One region of the Streptomyces sp. NPDC018833 genome, then DNA from elsewhere that is predicted to be linked to it. Evidence: riboswitches for the same ligand, from Rfam matches in the RefSeq annotation. Region 1 holds a riboswitch; each other region holds the start of a gene.
What was found. A riboswitch is a leader RNA that binds a small molecule or an ion and turns the genes downstream of it on or off. The one in region 1 is predicted to bind thiamine pyrophosphate.
Positions count from the first base shown of each region.

Region 2: linked by a shared signal. The riboswitch ahead of thiO (glycine oxidase ThiO) and the one ahead of ACH5AF_RS10295 (thiamine ABC transporter substrate binding subunit) in region 1 are both predicted to bind thiamine pyrophosphate.
Region 3: linked by a shared signal. The riboswitch ahead of thiC (phosphomethylpyrimidine synthase ThiC) and the one ahead of ACH5AF_RS10295 (thiamine ABC transporter substrate binding subunit) in region 1 are both predicted to bind thiamine pyrophosphate.

Region 1 covers NZ_JBIRZM010000004.1:118,867-122,872, reverse strand. Annotated here, with positions in the region: gene ACH5AF_RS10305 (phosphatidate cytidylyltransferase) at 1-977, shown strand, start outside; gene rlmN (23S rRNA (adenine(2503)-C(2))-methyltransferase RlmN) at 1,146-2,276, shown strand; TPP riboswitch at 2,341-2,460, shown strand; gene ACH5AF_RS10295 (thiamine ABC transporter substrate binding subunit) at 2,456-3,553, shown strand; gene ACH5AF_RS10290 (ABC transporter permease) at 3,592-4,006, shown strand, end outside.
Region 2 covers NZ_JBIRZM010000006.1:245,058-249,063, reverse strand. Annotated here, with positions in the region: gene ACH5AF_RS15285 (thiazole synthase) at 1-159, opposite strand, end outside; gene thiS (sulfur carrier protein ThiS) at 165-365, opposite strand; gene thiO (glycine oxidase ThiO) at 362-1,546, opposite strand; TPP riboswitch at 1,544-1,656, opposite strand; gene ACH5AF_RS15270 (hypothetical protein) at 1,741-2,100, shown strand; gene ACH5AF_RS15265 (NAD(P)/FAD-dependent oxidoreductase) at 2,173-3,348, shown strand; gene ACH5AF_RS15260 (Rv2175c family DNA-binding protein) at 3,393-3,758, shown strand; gene thiE (thiamine phosphate synthase) at 3,862-4,006, shown strand, end outside.
Region 3 covers NZ_JBIRZM010000007.1:291,241-295,246, forward strand. Annotated here, with positions in the region: gene ACH5AF_RS17575 (hypothetical protein) at 1-289, shown strand, start outside; gene thiC (phosphomethylpyrimidine synthase ThiC) at 376-2,151, opposite strand; TPP riboswitch at 2,144-2,276, opposite strand; gene ACH5AF_RS17585 (YibE/F family protein) at 2,348-3,676, shown strand; gene ACH5AF_RS17590 (SsgA family sporulation/cell division regulator) at 3,746-4,006, opposite strand, start outside.

The DNA of each region.
Region 1 (4,006 bases):
CAGGTAGAGACGCCGAACGCCCCGAGGAACCCGGCGGCCGGTCCGGCCGCGAGGACCGTGACCGGGGGGCCGCACGGCTCGGTGGCCCCCTGTTCCGCGACGAGAACACGCAGGAGCCCATGCCCAGCCCGCCGCCGGCCGCACCTCAGCCGCCGCAGAAGAAGCGGGCCGGTCGCGATCTGCGGTCGGCCATAGGGGTCGGTGTGGGGCTCGGCGCGGTCATCGTCGCGTCGCTCTTCATCGTCAAGGCCGTGTTCGTCGGCGTCATCGCGGTCGCCGTCGTCGTCGGCCTGTGGGAGCTGACCACCCGCCTCCAGGAGCGCAAGCAGATCAAGGCGCCGCTGGTGCCGCTGGCGGTCGGCGGCGCTGCCATGGTCGTGGCCGGTTACGTACGCGGGGCCGAAGGCGCCTGGGTGGCCGTGGCGCTGACCGCGCTCGCGGTGCTGGTCTGGCGTATGACCGAGCCGCCCGACGGCTACCTCAGGGATGTCACGGCCGGTGTCTTCGCTGCCTTCTACGTGCCGTTCCTGGCGACCTTCGTCGCGTTGATGCTCAGTGCGGACGACGGACCGGAACGGGTGATCACCTTCCTGGTCCTCACGGTCGTCAGCGACACCGGGGCATACGCGGTCGGCTGGCGATTCGGGAAGCACAAGCTCGCGCCGCGCATCAGCCCCGGCAAGACCCGGGAAGGGCTGCTGGGCGCGGTGGGCTTCGCGATGACGGCGGGCGCGCTGTGCATGCAGTTCCTCGTCGACGACGGCACCTGGTGGCAGGGCCTGCTGCTTGGCCTCGCGGTCGCGGCGAGCGCGACGCTCGGCGACCTCGGCGAGTCGATGATCAAGCGGGACCTCGGCATCAAGGACATGGGCACCCTGCTCCCCGGCCACGGCGGCATCATGGACCGGCTGGACTCGCTCCTGCCGACGGCCCCGGTGGTATGGCTGCTGCTGGTGCTGTTCGTGGGGTCCGGCTGACCCGGCGGGGCGGCACGCGCCGGGGCCGTCGGGCAGCGAGCGGCTGAACGGCTCCGGTCGGCTACGGTCCGCAGCCCGAGGCCGTCTGACCTGCGGTCTTCTTCGTGAGGGCTCGTCGTCCACAGGGCGGCGGGCCCTCCGTCGCATCTCTGCGACACTGGTAGCACCATGCCCAAGCCCGGAGAACTCACTTTCGTCGCGCCCCGCGGAGCCAAGAAGCCCCCGCGGCACCTCGCCGACCTCTCGCCCGCCGAGCGCAAGGACGCCGTCGCCGCGATCGGCGAGAAGCCGTTCCGCGCCAAGCAGCTGTCCCAGCACTACTTCGCGCGGTACGCGCACGACCCCGCGCAGTGGACCGACATCCCCGCTGCCGCACGCGAGAAGCTCGCCACGGAGCTGCTGCCCGATCTGATGTCGGTCGTGCGGCACATCTCCTGCGACAACGACACCACCCGCAAGACGCTGTGGCGCCTCCACGACGGCACGCTCGTCGAGTCCGTCCTGATGCGCTACCCGGACCGGGTCACGATGTGCATCTCCTCGCAGGCGGGCTGCGGGATGAACTGCCCGTTCTGCGCGACGGGTCAGGCCGGTCTCGACCGTAATCTGTCCACCGCCGAGATCGTGCACCAGATCGTGGACGGCATGCGCGCCCTGCGCGACGGCGAGGTGCCCGGAGGCCCCGCCCGGCTGTCCAACATCGTCTTCATGGGCATGGGCGAGCCGCTCGCCAACTACAAGCGCGTCGTCGGCGCCGTCCGCCGGCTGACCGACCCCGAGCCGGACGGCCTCGGCCTCTCGCAGCGCGGCATCACCGTCTCCACGGTGGGCCTGGTGCCCGCGATGCTCCGCTTCGCCGACGAGGGCTTCAAGTGCCGTCTCGCCGTCTCGCTGCACGCGCCGGACGACGAGCTGCGCGACACCCTGGTCCCGGTCAACACCCGCTGGAAGGTCCGGGAGGTCCTCGACGCCGCCTGGGAGTACGCGGAGAAGTCCGGCCGCCGTATCTCCATCGAGTACGCGCTGATCCGCGACATCAACGACCAGGCGTGGCGCGGCGATCTGCTCGGCCGGCTCCTCAAGGGTGGGGGTCCCACCGGCGGAGCCAGGGGGAGGGTCCATGTCAACCTGATCCCGCTGAACCCGACCCCCGGCTCGCAGTGGACCGCGTCGCGGCCGGAGGACGAGAAGGCCTTCGTCGAGGCCATCGCGGCTCATGGTGTGCCGGTCACCGTCCGGGACACCCGTGGGCAGGAGATCGACGGGGCGTGCGGGCAGCTGGCGGCGCAGGAGCGGTGACCAGGGGGCGGTGTCGGCCACGGCTGATACTGTGCCCTGTGCGTTCGCACAAATGAACAACGAAACATTCCGACAGGGGAGCGCACGACAGCGCTGAGAGTGCGGCGGGACATGTCCCAACAGGCCGCAGACCCTCGGACCTGATCCGGGTCATACCGGCGTAGGGAGTCAGCACCATCATGAACAGCCAGCTTCGGCGTGCCACCGGCACCGCGCTCGCTGCCGCCCTCGGCGTCACCGCCCTGGCGGCCTGCGGCGGCGAATCCAAGGAGTCCGGCTCCTCCGCGGACGGCGCGTCCAAGACCGTCACCCTCGTCAGCCACGACTCCTTCGCGGCGTCCGACGCCGTCCTGAAGGACTTCACCCGGCAGACCGGCTACACGGTCAAGGTCCTCAAGAGCGGGGACGCCGGCGCGGCGCTCAACAAGGAGATCCTGACCAAGGGCTCCCCGCAGGGCGACGTCTTCTTCGGCGTCGACAACACCCTGCTCTCCCGCGCCCTCGACAACGACCTGTTCACCCCGTACGAGGCCGCGGGGCTCGACCAGGTCGCGGACGAGGCGCAGCTCGACGCGGACAAGCACCGCGTCACGCCCGTCGACACCGGCGACATCTGCGTGAACTACGACAAGAAGTTCTTCGCCGACAAGAAGCTCGCGCCGCCGAAGACCTTCGCCGACCTCGCGGAGCCCGCGTACAAGAACCTGCTCGTCGTCGAGAACCCGGCGACGTCCTCGCCCGGCCTCGGCTTCCTGCTCGGCAGCGTCGGCGCGTTCGGCGAGTCGGGCTGGCAGGACTACTGGAAGAAGCTCAAGGCCAACGGCGTCAAGGTCGTCGACGGCTGGGAGCAGGCGTACAACGAGGAGTTCTCCGGCTCCGCCGGCGGCCGGAAGGCCAAGGCCGACCGTCCCCTCGTCGTCTCGTACGCCTCCAGCCCGCCGGTCGAGGTGCTCTACGCCGACCCCCAGCCGGCCGAGGCGCCGACCGGTGTCGCGACCGGCACCTGCTTCCGCCAGATCGAGTTCGCCGGACTCCTCAAGGGCGCGAAGAACGAGGCGGGAGGCAAGGCGCTGCTGGACTTCCTGATCACCAAGAAGTTCCAGGAGGACATGCCGCTCACCATGTTCGTGAACCCGGTGGTCGACGGCGCGAAGCTGCCCGAGCTGTACACCGAGCACGGCGTGGTCGTCGACAAGCCCGAGACCGTCGCTCCCGGCACGATCGCCGAGAACCGTGAGCAGTGGGTCCGGTCGTGGTCCTCGCTCGTGCTGAAGTAAGGCAGTCCCTCAAGGGGAACGCGGCGCGGCTCGCCCTGATGGCCGGGCCCGTCGCGTTCTTCGCCGTCTTCTTCGCCTACCCGGTCACCGCGATCGTCGGCCGCGGCCTGCGCGTCGACGGCGCGTGGGAGTTCGGGCGGTTCGGCGAGGTCCTCGGGCGCCCGGACATCCTGCACGTCCTGTGGTTCACCACCTGGCAGGCGCTCGCGTCCACCGCGCTCACCCTGCTCGCCGCACTGCCCGCCGCCTATGTGTTCGCCCGCCTCGACTTTCCGGGCAAGCGGCTGCTGCGCGCCGTGGTCACCGTGCCGTTCGTGCTGCCGACGGTCGTCGTCGGTACGGCCTTCCTCGCGCTGCTCGGCCGCGGCGGACTGCTCGACGAACTGTGGGGCGTACGCCTGGACACCACGGTCTGGGCGATCCTGCTCGCGCACGTCTTCTTCAACTACGCCG
Region 2 (4,006 bases), on a different contig from region 1:
CACTGTCGGATCGAGACGGCGCATGGCGACCGTGGTGAGCTCCGTGCCACTGGCGAGCAGCGACCGCTCCAGTACGTCGAGGCTCGGCGCCCCGCCCGTACCCATGATCAGCCGTGAGGCGAACGTGGTGCCGCCGATGGTGAGACGGTCGTCGGCCATGGTGCTCAGCCTCCCTGCACGGCGGTGAGGATCTCGACGCGGTCACCCTCGCCGAGCCGGGTGCCCGCCCACTGGCTGCGTGGGACGACGGACTCGTTGACGGCGGCTGCCACACCGGAGGGGGCCGTCGTCAACGCCGCCACCACGGCGTCCAGAGTGGTGCTGTCGGCAAGCTCGCGAGCCTCGCCGTTGACGGAGACGTTCATGCGGGCTGCCCCTGTCGTACCCGTACGCGTGCACCCGCGGGGGAGAACCGGCGGGGGCTGAACGCGCGGGCGGCGTCGGGCAGTTCGCCGGTGGTGAGCGCGGCGGCGAGCACCTCACCGGTCACCGGTGTGAGCAGGACCCCGTTGCGGTAGTGGCCGGTGGCCAGCAACAGCCCCGGCAGCTCCGTGAATCCCAGCATCGGCGCGTTGTCGGGGGAGCCGGGGCGCAGTCCGGCGCACGTCTCGGTGAGCGGCAGTTCGGTGATGCCGGGGACCAGCTCGTGCGCGTCGCGCAGCAGTTCGTAGACGCCGCCGGCGGTGACGGTCGTGTCCCAGCCCTGTTCCTCGCTGGTCGCGCCGACCACCAGTTCGCCGTTCTCGCGCGGCACCAGGTACACATGGCTGCCGCGCACCACCGCCCGCACCGTGCGGGACAGGAACGGCGCGTACGGGCCCGGCACCGTCAGTCGCAGTACCTGGCCCTTCACGGGCCGCACCGGAGGCAGGACGTCGTCCGGGACCCCGCCGAGCCGGCCGCTCAGGCTGCCGCCCGCCAGCACCACCTGGTCCGCGGCCAGCTCGGTGCCGTCGGCCAGCACCGCACCGGCGGCGCGGTCGTGCACGACGAGCAGCCGCTCCGCCCAGGTGCGGCGGAATTCGACACCGGCCCGCTCGCAGGCGACGACCAGGGCGGCGGCCAGCCGCCGTGGATCGACCTGGTGGTCCCCGTCGACACGCAGGCCCCCGCGGACGCCCGGCGCGAGCAGGGGCTCCAGCCGGCGGCATTCGCGGCCGGTCAGCCACTCGGATTCCAGGCCCGAACGGCGTTGCAGGGCGTGCAGTTCCCGCAGGTGGGCGCGGTCGTCGGCATCAAGTGCGACGGCGAGGGTGCCGCACGCGCGGTAGCCCACGGACCGCCCGCTCGCCTCCTCGAGTTCGGCGGCGAATGCCGGGTAGCGCCGGGCCGATTCGAGGTTGAGGCCGAGCAGCGTCTGCTCGCCGTAGTGGAGTTCGGTGACGGCGGCCAGCATGCCGGCCGCGACCCGCGCGGCCCCGCCGCCGGGCTCGGGATCGGCGACGGCGACGCGCAGTCCGCGCTGCGCCGTGCGCCAGGCCGTGACCAGGCCGATGATTCCGCCCCCGACGACGAGGACGTCGGGGGCGTCTGGTGTACGAGACATGGGCGTCCAGCCCCTCCCTTCGCCGGCATGACCCGGATCAGGTTCGTACGGTCGGAGGCCGGCCAGCCTCCCTCTCAGCCCGGTGCGTCCGGGCTCCCGCGAGTGCCTTACGGTGGCCACCCTAACCCCACGCCCAGGCGCGCAGTAAGGGAGCCGCCGTCCCCCCGGCGCAGGGGGCGCAGGAGGTGACCGCGGTGGTGAGATCGCTCGACGGGCTGGTGCTGGCGCCGGTCGCCGACCAGGCCCCCGGCCAGGTGGGTACCAGCACCCGGTTTCTGTACCACGAGGAGGACGGGCGGATCTGGGCCGAGTACGAAGGCGGTGACGTGGTCCGCGGCCACCTCGTGGGCACCCGCGAGGGAGATCGGCTGGACTTCCGCTATGTGCAGCTGAAGACGGACGGCGGGACCTCCTGCGGCCACTGCCGGTCCGTCGTCGTCGAACTGCCCGACGGCCGGGTGCGGCTGGAGGAGACCTGGGAGTGGGAGTCGCAAGAGGGCAGTGGGACCAGTGTGGTCGAGCAACTGCTCCCTGACGGTTCGTCAGGAGCTTAGGGTGGCCGGGTGAGCGAGCAGAGACAGCACCAGGAGCGGGACGGGCGGCGGGTCGTCGTGGTCGGTGCCGGGATGGCCGGCGTGCAGACCGCGGTAGCCCTGCGCGAACAGGGCTTCACCGGAGCGGTCACCCTCATCGGCGCCGAACCGCACCAGCCGTACGACCGGCCGCCGCTTTCCAAGGCGATCCTCCTCGGCACGGCCGAGGGCTCGGCCTTCGACATCGACTTCGACGCGCTCGAGGTCGACCTGCGGCTCGGCTGCGAGGTGACCGGCGTACGCCCGGGGGCGCACGAGGTGGACACCGAGGCCGGCCCCGTTTCCTACGACGCGCTCGTCCTCGCCACCGGGGCCGAACCCGTCACCCTGCCCGGAACGACGGGCATCCCGGGCGTCCATCTGCTGCGTACGCTCGACGACGCGGACCGGCTGCGGCCCGTGCTCGCGCGGCAGCACGACATCGTGGTCGTCGGAGCGGGCTGGATCGGCGCGGAATTCGCGACCGCCGCGCGCGAGGCCGGCTGCGCGGTGACCGTCGTCGAGGCCGCCGACCGGCCGCTGGCCGGGTCCATGCCCGCCGAGGTCGCGGCGCCCATGGCCGCCTGGTACGCCGAGGCGGGCGCCGAGCTGCTCACGGGCGCCCGCGTGGCCGCCGTCGAGCCGGGCGCGGTCGTGCTGGCGGGATCGGGGCGCAGGCTCGCGGCCGGCGCCGTCGTCGTCGGCATCGGGGCCCGGCCCGCGACCGCCGCGCTCGCCGGCAGCGGCATCGAGCTCGGCCCGGACGGCGCCGTCGTCGCCGACCGCCATCTGCACACCTCCGCACCCGATGTGTACGCCGTGGGCGACTGCGCCTCCTACCCCTCCGGCCGTTACGGCGAGCGGCTGCTCGTCCACCACTGGGACAACGCCCTCCAGGGGCCGCGCACGGTCGCCGCCAACATCCTGGGCACCGGCCCCGAGCCGCAGGTGTACGACCCCGTGCCCTACTTCTGGTCGGAGCAGTTCGGCCGCTTCGTGCAGTACGCGGGCCACCACCCGGCTGGCGACACGCTGCTGTGGCGGGGCGATCCGGCCACGGACCGGGCCTGGACGGTGCTGTGGCTGCGCGAGGGCGTGCTCGTCGCCCTGCTCGCCGTCGACCGGCCGCGTGACCTGGCCCAGGGCCGCCGGCTCGTGGCGGCCGGCGCACGCCTTGACGCCGACCGTGCCGCCGACCCGTCCGTCCCCCTGAAGGGCGCGACGGCGTAGGCGTCGGCTACCGACTGTCAGTCACAGATGGCAGGCTTGTTCCTGTGACCGAGATTGACGCAAAAATCGATGCTCTCGTCCCCGCCTGGCTCCACCTGCCCGACATCGCGGAAATGCTCGATGTCGAGGTGACGCGCGTGCGGCAGCTGGTCAAGGAGGGCCAGCTGATCGCCGTCCGCCGCGGTGAGAACAGGACGCTGCAGGTGCCTGCCGCCTTCATCGACGGCAACAAGGTGGTCAAGGGCCTCTCCGGGACCCTGACGCTCCTGCGGGACGACGGCTTCACCGACGAAGAAATGCTGGAGTGGCTGTTCACTCCGGACCCGACCCTGCCGGGCACCCCGGCACAGGCGCTGAGCGAGAATCGCGGCACGGAGGTGAAGCGCCGGGCGCAGGCGCTCGCCGTCTGACATCCGTGCCCTGATCCATCGCAGCGCGCGGTGCGGGCGGGAGCCGCACGGCCCCGGCCCGCACCACGCGGTGCCCCTCACCCATCCCTCGGGGGGAAGCACCATGTCCACGGCTCGCGAACAGCTCGGCGACGCCCGGCTCTATCTGTGCACCGACGCCCGGAAGAGCCAGGGTGACCTGGCCGAATTCCTGGACGCGGCGCTCGCCGGCGGGGTCGACATCGTCCAGCTGCGCGACAAGGGCATGG
Region 3 (4,006 bases), on a different contig from region 1:
GCCGGCGGACGACCTCCCGGACGAGGTCCGGATCGCCAAGGATGCCTGGTGCGAGGCCCTGCGGGAACGGGGCATCCTCCCCTTCCTGCGCGCTGCTCTGACTGAACCGGCCACCACGGCGTCACCCGCCGATCCCCCGCACCCCGTGAGCCGTATCCCGAAGATCGGCTACAGCGGACCGGACTTCTCCAGCCCCGCCGAGGGACGGGTCTCGGGCCGGCGTCCGACCTTCACCAGCCCGGACTTCTCCAGCCCCGACTTCGGCGGCCCCGAACACCAACCGGACTGACCGGCGGCGCGCGTGCTCACCGACACCACCCTGAAACGCCGGCGTCCCCCGGAGCGTGTGCCGGGGGACACTGAGACGCCGGACGATCAGTCCGCGATCGGCAGATAGACCCGGTTGCCCGCCGCGGCGAACTCCCTGGACTTCTCCGCCATGCCCACCTCGATGTCCTCCTGACTGTCGCCGTGCTGACGGCGGATGTCCTGGGAGATCTTCATCGAGCAGAACTTCGGACCGCACATCGAGCAGAAGTGGGCGGTCTTCGCAGGCTCGGCCGGCAGCGTCTCGTCGTGGAACTCCCGTGCCGTGTCCGGGTCGAGCGCCAGGTTGAACTGGTCCTCCCACCGGAACTCGAAGCGGGCGTCGGACAGCGCGTCGTCCCACTCCTGGGCGCCCGGGTGGCCCTTGGCCAGGTCCGCCGCATGGGCCGCGATCTTGTAGGTGATCACGCCGGTCTTCACATCGTCGCGGTTGGGCAGGCCCAGGTGCTCCTTGGGCGTCACGTAGCAGAGCATGGCCGTGCCCCACCACGCGATCATCGCCGCGCCGATGCCCGAGGTGATGTGGTCGTACGCCGGGGCCACGTCGGTCGTCAGCGGGCCGAGCGTGTAGAACGGCGCCTCCTCGCAGATCTCCTGCTGGAGGTCGATGTTCTCCTTGATCTTGTGCATCGGGACATGGCCCGGGCCCTCGATCATGGTCTGCACGTTGTGCCGCTTGGCGATCCGGTTGAGCTCACCCAGCGTGCGCAGCTCCGCGAACTGCGCCTCGTCGTTGGCGTCCGCGATCGACCCGGGCCGCAGGCCGTCCCCGAGCGAGTACGTCACGTCGTACGCGGCGAGGATCTCGCAGAGCTCCTCGAAGTTCTCGTACAGGAACGACTCCTTGTGGTGCGCCAGGCACCACGCCGCCATGATCGAGCCGCCGCGCGAGACGATGCCCGTCTTCCGGCGCGCGGTCAGCGGGACGTACCGCAGCAGCACACCGGCGTGCACCGTCATGTAGTCGACGCCCTGCTCGGCCTGCTCGATGACCGTGTCCTTGTAGACCTCCCAGGTCAGCTCCTCGGCCTTGCCGTCGACCTTCTCCAGCGCCTGGTAGAGGGGCACGGTGCCGATCGGCACGGGGGAGTTGCGCAGGACCCACTCGCGGGTGGTGTGGATGTTGCGGCCCGTCGACAGGTCCATGACCGTGTCGGCGCCCCAGCGGGTGGCCCAGGTCATCTTCTCCACCTCCTCCTCGATGGAGGAGGTGACCGCGGAGTTGCCGATGTTGGCGTTGACCTTCACCAGGAACCGCTTGCCGATGATCATCGGCTCGATCTCGGGGTGGTTGACGTTGGCCGGCAGGACGGCCCGGCCCGCCGCGATCTCCTCCCGCACCACCTCGGGCGAGACGTTCTCGCGGATGGCGACGTACTCCATCTCCGGCGTGATCTCGCCCCGGCGGGCGTACGCCAGCTGCGTCACCGCCTGCCCGTCCCGGCCCCGGCGCGGCTGGCGCGGGCGGCCGGGGAAGACGGCGTCGAGGTTGCGCAGTCCCCCGCGCGGCGACGTGTGCTTGATCCCGTCGTCCTCGGGCCGGACCGGTCGGCCCGCATACTCCTCGGTGTCGCCGCGCCCGATGATCCAGCTCTCCCGCAGCGGTGGCAGGCCGCGCCGTACGTCGGTCTCGACGCCGGGATCCGTGTAAGGCCCCGACGTGTCGTACAACGTCACGTCCTTGCCGTTGGTGAGGTGCACCTTGCGCACCGGCACCCGGAGGTCGGGGCGCGAGCCCTCGACATATCCCTTGTGCCAGCCGATGGACTTCCCGGCCTCGTCGTTCTGGTTCGAGGCAGGCGTGCGTGCGTCCGATACGGTCATGAGACCTACTCCCTACGCCGGCATTACCCGGTAACAGGTTCGGCGGTCGGCGCAGCTGTCCCATACAGATGTACGGAGGTCAGCGCCCTCTCAGCCCGGTGCTCCGAGCTCCCGCGTGTGCAAAGGTGCCACCACGCTAGCGTCATGTCTGGCGTGCTGAACAGAGGCCCCCTCTCGTTCTTGCGATGATCTGGAGGTGACCTCATCACCGCAACGTCCCGATCCGCAGGGCCCCGCCACCGCTCACGTGCACAGTCATGGGCCCGCCGCGCCCGTCTCACAGCACCTCCGCAAGGTCATTGCGGCGGTGCTGATCCCCTTCGCGACGGCCGTCCTCGTCGGACTTGCCGTGATGTGGCCGGGCGGGACGCCCGGTCATGAGCGCTCCGGCGTGGGCTTCGACCGCCAGACCGAGCAGGGCAGGGTGGTGAGCGTCGAGAAGGTCGACTGCAAGGACGTCAACGCCGGCCAGGTGCCGCCGACCGGCGACACCTCAACGCCCGAGGGACGTGAGGCGGTCAACGCGCAGCGGGGCGACTGCGGAAAGGCCACCATCGAGGTCATCACCGGCAAGGACAAGGGCCGCACCTTCGTCGAGATCGTCCAGCCCGACGCGCCACGGCAACTGCGGGAGGGTCAGGGCGTCGTGGTGGCGTACGCCCCGGACGCGCCTCGCGATCTGCAGTACTCGGTGACCGATGTGGACCGCGAGTTCCCGATGGCCCTGCTGGCGGGCATCTTCGCCCTGGTGGTCGTCCTGGTGGGGCGGATGCGCGGCGTGATGGCGCTGATCGCGCTCGCCGTCTCGTTCGCCGTGCTGACACTGTTCATCCTGCCCGCGATCCTGCAGGGTTCGAATCCGCTGATCGTCGCGGTGGTCGGGGCGAGCGCGATCATGCTCATCGCGCTCTACTTGTGCCACGGCATCACCGCGCGGACCTCTGTCGCCGTGCTGGGCACGCTGATCTCGCTGCTGCTCATCGCTCTGCTCGGCTCGCTGTTCATCGGCTGGGCCAGCCTCAGCGGCAACACCGACGACAACACCGGCCTGATCAAGGGCCTCTACCCGAACATCGACATGAGCGGCCTGCTGCTCGCCGGAGTCATCATCGGCTCGCTCGGCGTGCTCGACGACGTCACGGTGACGCAGACCTCTGCGGTCTGGGAACTGCACCAGGCCGACCCGGACATGGGGCCGCGCGCCCTCTACCGCTCCGCCATCCGGATCGGCCGCGACCACATCGCCTCGGTCGTCAACACCCTCGTGCTCGCCTACGCGGGCGCGGCACTGCCGCTGCTGCTGCTCTTCTCGATCGCCCAGTCCAGCGTGGGCACCGTGGCCACCAGCGAGCTGGTGGCGGAGGAGATCGTACGAACCCTGGTGGGCTCGATCGGCCTCGTCGCCTCCGTACCGGTGACCACCGTGCTCGCCGCCCTGGTCGTCTCGGCGGACCGGCCGGGCCGTCCCGCCACCGGGGCGGCCGCCTCCGCGCGCGGCACCCGGGGCAGGCGCCGCAAGAAGTGACGGGCACCGGGCACACGCCGCGGGAGTAACCCGACAGCTCCAGGTGTGGGCCGGCGGGGACCGGTGCCCTCAACCGGCGTTCTCCTCGGCGAGGATACGCCCGAGCGCCTCCTCCAGACTGACCTCGAAATCACCGAGCGCGAGCTCCTGACCGAGCGGAACCAGCCTGTCCGTACGGTCCAGGAAGGCGACGAGCGGCGGAGCACCGACACGGAACAGCGCGGAGTCGCTCCCGACGCGCAGTCGGATGTGAACGTCCGACAGCGCCTCCGGCCGGGTCGGCGCGATGTGCACATCACCGTCCCCACTCGGCGCATTGATCCCGTCGAG